Regions from separate parts of the Dyella sp. AD56 genome, predicted to be linked through region 2. Evidence: predicted binding sites of a transcription regulator. Region 2 holds the regulator's gene; the other holds the start of a gene.
The links. Region 2 encodes HrcA, which represses chaperone genes, less so after heat shock. Its sites were predicted from a motif close to TTNGCACTCNNNNNNNNNGAGTGCNAA; they were not measured.

Region 1 (5,091 bases), on a different contig from region 2:
CATCAGCACGCCGATGCCGATGGGCGTATCCACTTCGCCAAATACCAGGGCGCTGCGGCCGAAGCCGAGGTCGCGGAAAATTTCGGTGTCGAAATTCTCGCGGAAGTCGCGCAGCACAGTCAGCAATACGTACAGCGGCACGATCAACAGTAGACCGGGCAGAAAGCGACGCATGAACTGCCGACGCGCTTCACGATCCATGCGGCCGCGCGGTGCGCGTGCAGCAATGTCCTCAGCGCTGGGTGGCGGTATACGGGTAAGTACGCGCAACGACAACAGCAGGGGCGGTACGAACACGAGCCCGGTGAGGAACGGCATCCAGTGATCGCTGACGCCAGCCAGCAACATGGCTTTGCCCACCCCTTTGACTACGCCTGAGGCGAAGATAAAGCTGGAGGCGAGGATGGCGCCCATCAGCTCGGTCGCCTGCCGGCCTTCGATGTAACCGAACACCAGGCCCCACACCATGCCCAGCGGCAGGCCATTGAGGAACAGGAACACGATGCCCGGCACAGGCGGTGCCAGCGCGAAGCCCAGCAGGGCCAGCCATGACAGCCCGATCAGCCACAGGATGGCGCTCGCACGCCGCGAAGGCTGCAGCTCCGGCACCATGCGGATGCCCCAAAGCTTGCTCAGTGCATAGCCCAGCACCTGGGCGATCACCAGCCAGATCTTGTAGTCGATGCCCAGCCAGCTCATGCCTTCATAGCTGGCCGCGCTGAACGGCTTGCGGAAGGCGTACATGCACGAATACACGCAGAACGCGGCGATGCCGGCGACAAGCGGCAACAGCTTGGATGACCAGCGGGAAGTGGGCCCGGAGGAAGAGGAGAGTGGATTCATGGCCGGCGTCAGGCCACGCGGGATGGGGCGGAACGATCAAGTAGCGCGTGCAGCTCCTGCAGGCCATCGAGCACTGCATCAGGACGATACGTGAGCAACTCGGCGCGGGTGTACGCACCGGTGGTCACCGCCACCACCAGGCCGCAGGCTGCGGCGCGGCCTTCGCGAATGTCCACCTCGGTATCGCCGACCTTGAACACGCGCGCGGCATCGGTGACGCCGCACTCGGCCATCAATGCACGGATCATGTCGGGCGCGGGGCGGCCCTGGGGCACGCGATCTGCCGAGATCGCCGCATCGATCAGGCCGCGTTCGCGCCAGTCGAAGCGCTCGATCAGGCATTCGGCGATGTCCTGCGAGAACGCGGTGTTGAGCGCCACCTTGATGCCACGCTCATGCAACCAGGCGAACGTGTCCTCGGCGCCTGCCATAGGGCGCACCGCTTCATGCGTGCGGTAGCAGGTGAGCATGCGTTGCACGAAGTCGTCGTGTACAAGAGCGACCTGCGCATCGTCTGCCGGCAGATCATGCGCGGCGAGCATGCTGCGGATAGCGGCGGGCTTGGTGTAGCCCATCAAGGCGCGCAGTTCGGGCACGGCCGCATTGCAGCCGGCCTGTGCCAGCGCGTCGCCCAGCGCCTGCACGACCAGATCCGGATCGTGCACCGTGGTGCCCGCCATATCGAAAACTGCCAGTTCGAACGTCATATCGCCTCCCGTGATGGGGAGGCATGCTGACCAGTGGCGATGGCGCGCCCGTGACGCGGATACGGACAGTCGCGGTGGACTGTCTAGTCAATCGCGGCGGATGAGATGTCTCGCGCGCTTTGGGCGCTGCCGATGGTGCTGGTTGGAGCCTGTTCGCGGCCTCCGTTTGACTTTGCAGTGGAACGACATTCATCCCTCACCGTCATCCCCGCGAAGGCGGGGATCCAGTGCCTTTAAGCGCCACAGAGACAAAAGCCGCTGGATCCCCGCCTTCGCGGGGATGACGGTGAGGTCATGGCGAGACCGCGTTGAGATTGTGAACAGGCCGCGGATCAGCCCGGGTCGCGCACCCAATCCAGGTAGGGGCGGTGACCCTCGGCCACGGGAACGGCGATCAGCTCGGGCAGTTCGTAGGGATGCAATGCGACCAGCCGTTCCTTCAGCGCGGGGAAGCGCGCGGCGGTGGTCTTGATAAGCAATAGCTCCTCGCTGTCCGTGACCACCTCGCCTTTCCAGCGATAAGTGGACGCCACCGCGGGGATACGGTTCACACAGGCAGCCAGGTGTTCGCCCACCAGGGCTTCGGCCAGCTTCTGCGCGCTGGCGACGTCGGGGCAGGTGCAGTAGCAGAGCAGGACGGTATCGGACATTAGGACCTCGACATCATCCCGTAGTTGGCGAATTTAGCGAGCACATCGGCCACTTCCTGGTCCGTCAGCAGCACCGGCGTGCCGATCTGCAGGGACAGCGCGTACTGCCGGGCCAGATTCTCCACCTCCACGGCCCGCCACATGGCCTGCGCTAGCGTGCTGCCCAGCGCGATCATGCCGTGGTTGGCCATCAGGCAGGCCAGCCGGCCTTCCAGTGCGGCCAGCACCGCATCGGACAGCGCCTGGGTGCCGTAGGTGTAGTAGTCCGCGCAGCGGATGGAGTCGCCGCCGCCCACGGCGATCATGTAGTGGGCCGGCGGAATCGGCTTTCGGCACATGGCCAGCGCCGTGGCGTAGGGCGGATGCACATGGACGACCGCCCCGGCGTCGGGGCGGGCGAGGTAGATGTCCCGGTGGAAGCGCCACTCGCTGGAAGGGCGCTGGCTTGCCGGCCAATGGCCGTTGCGGTCGACGAGAACGATGCCCTCGGGGGTGATGTCCTCATACGGTGTGCCGCTGGGCGTGATCAGAAAACCTTCGCCGCAGCGGGCACTTAGGTTGCCAGAGGTGCCCTGGCTGAGGCCGGAGGCGGCCAGTTTGGCGCCTTGGAGGACAAGGTCCTGGCGTAGCGTCAGCTCATCGCTCACGGGTGGGTCCCGATGGGGTGCAGGCGGGCATGGTGGTCGGTCCCGGTCCGGGTGTCGATAGTGGCAGAAAGGCGAATTTCGGCGCTCCCGGCTCTTGAAAGCCTCTGGCCGCTCCCCCATTCCAAGTTTCAGCCATCGGACGGACGCCTCTTGCAGGGGGCTTTTGCGTCGTTATTATTGGCACTCACCTCCGGGGAGTGCTAACAGCGCCGACATAGGCGCCGCTCCGGGGTCCCGAATCCTGTTCAACCATTCAACCGAAGCTGGAGCCCACCCATGAGCAAACTGCGTCCGCTGCACGATCGCGTCATCGTCAAGCGCCTCGAAGAAGAGCGTGTCTCCGCTGGCGGCATCGTCATCCCCGACAGCGCCACCGAAAAGCCGACCCGCGGCAAGGTTATCGCTGCCGGTACCGGCCGCATCCTGGAAGACGGCAAGGTCCGCCCGATGTCCGTCAACGAAGGCGACACCGTGCTGTTCGGCAAGTACGCCGGCCAGGAAATCAAGATTGACGGCGAAGAGCTGGTCTTCCTGAAGGAAGACGACATCGTGGCTGTCATCGAAGCCTAATTTGAGTCCGCTGGGGTTTAAGCGCGACAGACGCGCTCTGTAGAAACCCCGTCGCGAGCTTTCCCATTTTTAATCAAAATTTTTGAGGCAAAAATTTTATGGCAGCTAAAGAAGTTCGCTTCGGCGAAGACGTTCGCGCTCGTATGCTCAAGGGTGTGAACACCCTGGCCAACGCCGTGAAGGTCACCCTGGGTCCGAAGGGCCGCAACGTGGTGATCGAGAAGAGCTTCGGCGTTCCGACCGTCACCAAGGACGGCGTCTCGGTCGCCAAGGAAATCGAACTGGCCGACAAGTACGAGAACATCGGCGCGCAGATCGTCAAGGAAGCTGCTTCCAAGACCTCCGACGTTGCTGGCGACGGCACCACCACCGCCACCGTGCTCGCCCAGGCGTTCATCCAGGAAGGCCTCAAGGCCGTTGCCGCCGGCATGAACCCGATGGACCTCAAGCGCGGTATCGACCAGGCCGTCACCGCTGCCGTGGCTGAGCTGAAGAAGCTCTCCAACCCGACCGCTGACGACAAGGCTATCGCCCAGGTCGGCACCATCTCCGCCAACTCCGACTCCGCCATCGGCGAAATCATCGCCACCGCGATGAAGAAGGTCGGCAAGGAAGGCGTGATCACGGTCGAAGAAGGCTCGGGCCTCGAGAACGAACTCGACGTCGTCGAAGGCATGCAGTTCGATCGCGGCTACCTGTCGCCGTACTTCATCAACAACCAGCAGTCGCAGCAGGTTGAACTGGACGACCCGTTCATCCTCATCCACGACAAGAAGATCTCCAACGTCCGCGAACTGCTGCCGGTGCTCGAAGCCGTTGCCAAGGCCGGCAAGCCGCTGCTGATCGTCGCCGAGGAAGTGGAAGGCGAAGCGCTGGCCACCCTCGTGGTCAACACCATCCGTGGCATCGTCAAGGTTGCCGCCGTGAAGGCGCCGGGCTTCGGTGATCGCCGCAAGGCCATCCTGGAAGACATCGCCATCCTCACCAACGGTGTGGTGATCTCCGAGGAAGTGGGTCTGGCCCTTGATAAGGCCACCATCACCGATCTGGGCCGCGCCAAGCGCGTGGTGATCACCAAGGAAAACACCACCATCATCGACGGTGCTGGCGAAGCTGAGCGCATCCAGTCGCGCATCAGCCAGATCAAGGCGCAGATCGAAGAGACCTCTTCGGACTACGACCGCGAGAAGCTGCAGGAGCGTGTGGCCAAGCTGGCTGGCGGCGTCGCCGTCATCAAGGTTGGCGCTGCCACCGAAGTCGAGATGAAGGAAAAGAAGGCCCGCGTCGAAGACGCCCTGCACGCCACGCGCGCTGCGGTGGAAGAAGGCGTGGTCCCGGGCGGCGGTGTCGCTCTGATCCGTTCGCTCAAGGCCGTCGAAGGCCTGAAGGGTGCCAACGCTGACCAGGATCTGGGCATCGCCATCACCCGTCGCGCCCTGGAAGCCCCGCTGCGCGCCATCGTCGCCAACGCCGGTGACGAGCCGTCCGTCGTCCTGAACAAGGTGAAGGAAGGCAACGGCAACTTCGGCTACAACGCTGCCACCGGTGAGTTCGGCGACATGATTGCCTTCGGCATCCTGGACCCGACCAAGGTGACCCGTTCGGCCCTGCAGTTCGCTGCCTCGGTGGCTGGCTCGATCATCACGACCGAAGCGGCCGTGACCGAAGTGCCGA
Region 2 (5,091 bases):
ACCAAAGGCGTAGCGCCTGAAGAGCTGGTGGCCGGCCTGCGCGCGGTGATGCAGGGCGAGTGTTTCCTTAGTTCGGATCTGCGCAAGCGCAGGGCCGAGCGGCCCAGTGAATCGCGGGACCCCATCCATCGGCTCACGGCGCGCGAGCGCGAAGTGTTTTTGCTGCTGGCAGCAGGCAGGGCGCCTAAGCAGGTGGCCGGCGAGCTTGGCATCGGCCAGAAGACTGTCTACATCCACCGCGCCAGCCTGATGGGCAAGCTGGGGGCGGGTTCGGAGCTTGATCTCTATCGCATGGCGGCCGAGCGCGGGTTGTTGCCGCGCAAGAACTAGTGATCGGGACTTGCCTTCGGCGAGTTGTCTGATGGCGCGGCGCTTTTCTGCTCGTCATTCCGGCGTAGGCCGGAATCCAGTGACCTCAATACTGGGTTTTGGCGGCTCCTTGGATTGGAGCGTGTCGCGAAAACTCAGCACACCTGCTACTGGATTCCGGCCTACGCCGGAATGACGGTCGTCTGAGGCGTCGCCAAGCTCGTGTTGCCGGCGCTCTTTAGATCAAACCTGCGCCCGCTCCAGCATCTGCTTGGCGTGTGCTCGCGTTTCGCGCGTGATTTCCACGCCACCCAGCATGCGGGCCAACTCATCGCGCCGGCCGTTGGCGTCGAGCTTCTCGATGCGTGTGCGGGTGGATTCGCCATCGCTCGCCTTGCTCACGCGCAGATGCGCGTGGCCTTGCGCGGCCACCTGCGGCAAGTGGGTGACGCACAACACCTGGCGTTGCGCGCCAAGTGAGCGCAGTTTCTGGCCGACCACTTCGGCCACGGCGCCACCGATACCGGTATCTACTTCGTCGAACACCATGGTCCCAACGGTGTCCTTGCCGAGCGTGGCCACTTCGATAGCCAGGCTGATGCGGGCCAGTTCGCCACCCGAGGCGACCTTGCGTAGCGCGCGCGGTGGCTGGCCGGGGTTGGCGCTGACCAGCAGTTCGCAACGCTCGCGCCCCTGCGGATCGGGCTCGTTGTCGCTGGTGGTTTCCAGCTCCACCACAAGGCGGCCACCGCTCATGCCTAGCTCACCCATCAGGGCACTGACTTCACCACCCAGGCGATCAGCTGCCTGCTGCCGCGACGTGCTGAGTGTGGCGGCCTGTTCGTCGTACTGCTGTTGCAGACGCGAGCGTTGGCCGGCGAGTTTTTCCAGGGCATCGCCGGCGCCCTCCAGTTCGTCCAACTCCCCGCGCAAGGCGATGGCCTTGTCGTGAAGTTCGGGGACCGGCACCCGATGGCGGCGCGAAAGTTCGTGCAGCCGGGTGAGGTGGGTATCGACCTCGTTGTAGCGCTCCGGGTCCAGATCTACGTCGAGTGCGTAGCGGCCAAGTCCGTCGGCGGCTTCGCTCAGCTGGATGGACGCGTTGTCCAACAGCTCCAGCATGGGAGCAAGGCGGTCGTCCAGCGCGGCGAGCTTGCTCATTTCCAGTTGGGCGCGTCCCAACGCGCGGCGCAGTGCGAACTCGCTTTCGCCGTCGAGCAGTTCCACTACGCCGCCAGCACCTTCAGCCAGCCTGCCGGCGTTGGCCAGTCGCTTGTGGCTGGCTTCCAGTTCGGTGAGTTCGCTGGCGGGCAGGGCCCACTTATCGAGTTCGCCCAGTTCGTGGCTCAGCAGCTCGATGCGTTGCTCGCGATCGTCGCCGCCGCTCAGTTTGCGGATGCGGTTGCCCAGCTCGCGCCATTGCAGGGCCAGTTCACGTACCTGGGCAACCTGTGCCTCGTTGCCGGCGTAGGCATCGAGCAGTCCCATTTGGTGTGTGCGGGAAAGCAGGGCCTGGTGTTCGTGCTGGCCGTGGATTTCCACCAGCAGCGTGGCCAGTTCGCCCAACTGGCTGGCGTTGGCCGGTCGGCCGTTGATCCAGGCGCGCGAGCTGCCCTCGGCACGGATGACGCGGCGTAGCTGACAGGCGTCTTCCTCGTCCAGCTCCTCGCGGCGAAGCCATTCGCGGGCTTCGGGGAGGTGGGTGAGGTCGAACTCGGCGATGAGCTCGGCGCGGTCGCTGCCGGCGCGCACCATGCCGCTGTCCGCGCGAGCGCCCGCCAGCAGCATGAGGGCGTCCACCAGCAGGGATTTACCCGCGCCGGTCTCGCCGCTGACGACAGTGAGGCCTGGGCCGAAGGCGATCTCGGCTTCTTCGACGACGGCGAAATGACGAACGTAGAGCGAGGTGAGCATGGGCGGCGAGGTGGTGAAGTCGGGGGATTGTAAGGGGGAGGGGATGGGGGGCGGCTAGTGGGGTGCAGGCCCGGGAGACGACATGCCGTCGTCTGGCCCGTTCCGATACGCCTGCCGCCCAACCCTGTCCCCATTTCTTGCAAACTTTGCCGCTAGACCTTATTTCTTGTCTGTCTCACGGATTGCTACAGCATGCCTGCCGCCCAACTCGATGCCCGCGCACGACGCCTGTTGCGCACATTGATTGCCCAATACCTTGCCGACGGCGAGCCGGTGGGGTCGCGCACGCTATCGCGGTCGTCCGGCTTGGATGTGAGCCCGGCCACCATCCGTAACATCATGTCGGACCTGGAAGAGGCCGGGTTGGTGGCGTCGCCGCACACGTCTGCCGGCCGTGTACCGACGCCTCGCGGCCTGCGCTTGTTCGTCGACAGCCTGATCGAGCTGCAGCCCCTGCCGCAGGACGAGATGGCGCGTCTACGCCGCGAGCTGCCGCCGGGCCTCACCACCACTCGCGACCTGCTCGGCAACGTATCGACCCTGTTGTCGGCGATGACGCAGTTCGCTGGCGTGGTCACGGTGCCGCGGCAGGCCGATTTTCCGCTGCGCCATATCGATTTCGTGGCATTGCCCGATGCCCGCGTGCTGGTGATCCTGGTGTTCTCGGACAATCAGGTGCAGAACCGCATCGTCCAGTTGGCCAAACCACTGGACGGCAGCGAGCTGGAGCAGGCGGCCAACTATCTCAATGCCCAGTTTGCCGGCCTGCGTTTGGACGACATTCGTGCCCATCTGCTGCGCGAACTGCGTGAGGCCAGTGGCGAACTCAATCGGTTGATGTCCAGCGCGGTGGAGCTGGCGGCGGCCTCGTTCGCCCCGCAAGGCGATAGCGATGACGTACTGGTCAGCGGCCAGACCAATCTGATGGGATACTCGGAACTGGCCAACCTGGAGCGCCTGCGCGAGCTGTTCGAGGCGTTCCAGAAGAAAAGCGAGCTGCTGCAGCTCATGGAAGTGTGCGCCAAGGCCCCTGGCGTGCGCCTGTTCATCGGTGAAGAATCAGGGTTTGCGGCGCTGGACGGTTGTAGCGTGGTCACGGCCAGCTACGGCACCCAGGGGCGCGTGCTGGGCGCGATCGGAGTGATTGGCCCTACCCGCATGGCCTACGAACGGGTGATTCCCGTGGTGCAGGCGACGGCCGGTTTGCTCAGTGACGCCTTGAATCGCGTCGCGACGACCTTATAACGCGCTCGGGAGGCGGGGTTTTACCCGCAAGTGATTGACGGTTGGTGCGTCACGGCACCGGCCACGGATAAGGCTTGGAGTGATTCATGCAAAGCAACGATCCAACGGCGTCCACCGGGACGCAGGGCCCAGGCGGGCAGGGTGACGCGACTGGCGTCGAGCTGGAAGCGCTGAAGGCGCGTATCGCCGAACTGGAAGTGACCAACGTCGAATTGCGCGACACCGTGCTGCGCGAGAAGGCGGAGATCGAGAACCAGCGCCGTCGCCTGCATCGTGACGTCGAGCAAGCTCGCCGTTTTGCCAACGAAAAGCTGCTGAACGAGCTGCTGCCGATTTACGACGGCCTCGAGCGCGGCCTGGAAGTGGAGGGCGGCGACGTGGCCAGCGTCCGCGAGGGCATCGCACTGACGCTGAAGTCGTTGCTGAAGATCGCCGAGAACAATGGCCTGGTGCAGGTCGATCCGGTGGGTCAGCCGCTGGATCCTGAAAAGCATCACGCCGTGAGCATGGTGGAGGCCCCGGGTGCGGCCCCCAACACGGTCGTCAACGTGCTCCAGAAGGGCTACGTGCTGAACGACCGGCTTCTGCGCCCCGCGTTGGTGGCGGTCGCCAAGGAGTGACGCCCCGGCCCGTGGTCGAGGACGCCTGAACGGCGTCCCCTACGGGCTTAGGCGGAAAGGCATACGGGGTCTTGTCGGCATTGAGATGAAACGTGCCGAGCCCCATCTGGAAACCAGTCGCGGCCGAGGGGTCGCTTAAAGAATTCGGGAGTAGACAACATGGGTAAAATCATCGGTATCGACCTGGGCACGACCAACTCGTGCGTTGCCGTGATGGACGGCACCACCGCCAAGGTCATTGAAAACTCGGAAGGCGATCGCACCACGCCGTCCATCGTTGCCTTCACCAAGGACAACGAAGTCATGGTGGGCGCGCCGGCTAAGCGCCAGAGCGTGACCAATCCGAAGAACACGTTCTACGCGGTGAAGCGCCTCATCGGTCGCAAGTTCACCGACGCAGAAGTGCAGAAAGACCTGCATATCGTTCCCTACGGCATCGTTGCTCACGAGAACGGTGACGCGTGGGTCGAAACGGCCGACGGCAAGAAGATGGCTCCGCAGGAGATCTCGGCCAAGGTCCTCATGAAGATGAAGAAGACCGCCGAGGATTACCTCGGTGAAGCGGTGACCGAGGCGGTCATCACGGTGCCGGCCTACTTCAACGACAGCCAGCGCCAGGCCACCAAGGACGCGGGCCGCATCGCCGGTCTGGACGTCAAGCGCATCATCAACGAGCCGACCGCGGCTGCCCTGGCCTACGGCCTGGACAAGAAGGGCGGTGACCGCAAGATCGCCGTGTACGACCTCGGCGGCGGCACGTTCGACGTGTCCATCATCGAGATCGCTGAAGTCGACGGCGAGAAACAGTTCGAAGTGCTCGCTACCAATGGCGACACCTTCCTGGGTGGCGAAGACTTCGACATGCGCGTCATCGACTATCTCGTCGAAGAATTCAAGAAAGACCAGGGCATGGATCTGCGCAAGGATCCGCTCGCCCTGCAGCGTCTGAAGGACGCCGCCGAGCGCGCGAAGATCGAGCTGTCGACCAGCCATCAGACCGAAG

Region 1: the regulator HrcA is predicted to act here: its motif matches at 3,025-3,051, upstream of groES (co-chaperone GroES).

Annotation. Positions count from the first base shown of each region.
Region 1 covers NZ_NRDP01000001.1:351,722-356,812, forward strand. The annotation lists gene DyAD56_RS01545 (DUF5690 family protein) at 1-843, opposite strand, end outside; gene DyAD56_RS01550 (HAD family hydrolase) at 852-1,550, opposite strand; gene cutA (divalent-cation tolerance protein CutA) at 1,883-2,200, opposite strand; gene DyAD56_RS01560 (class II aldolase/adducin family protein) at 2,200-2,847, opposite strand; gene groES (co-chaperone GroES) at 3,124-3,417, shown strand; gene groL (chaperonin GroEL) at 3,516-5,091, shown strand, end outside.
Region 2 covers NZ_NRDP01000024.1:70,293-75,383, reverse strand. The annotation lists gene DyAD56_RS15505 (response regulator transcription factor) at 1-330, shown strand, start outside; gene recN (DNA repair protein RecN) at 553-2,223, opposite strand; gene hrcA (heat-inducible transcriptional repressor HrcA) at 2,416-3,468, shown strand; gene grpE (nucleotide exchange factor GrpE) at 3,555-4,088, shown strand; gene dnaK (molecular chaperone DnaK) at 4,248-5,091, shown strand, end outside.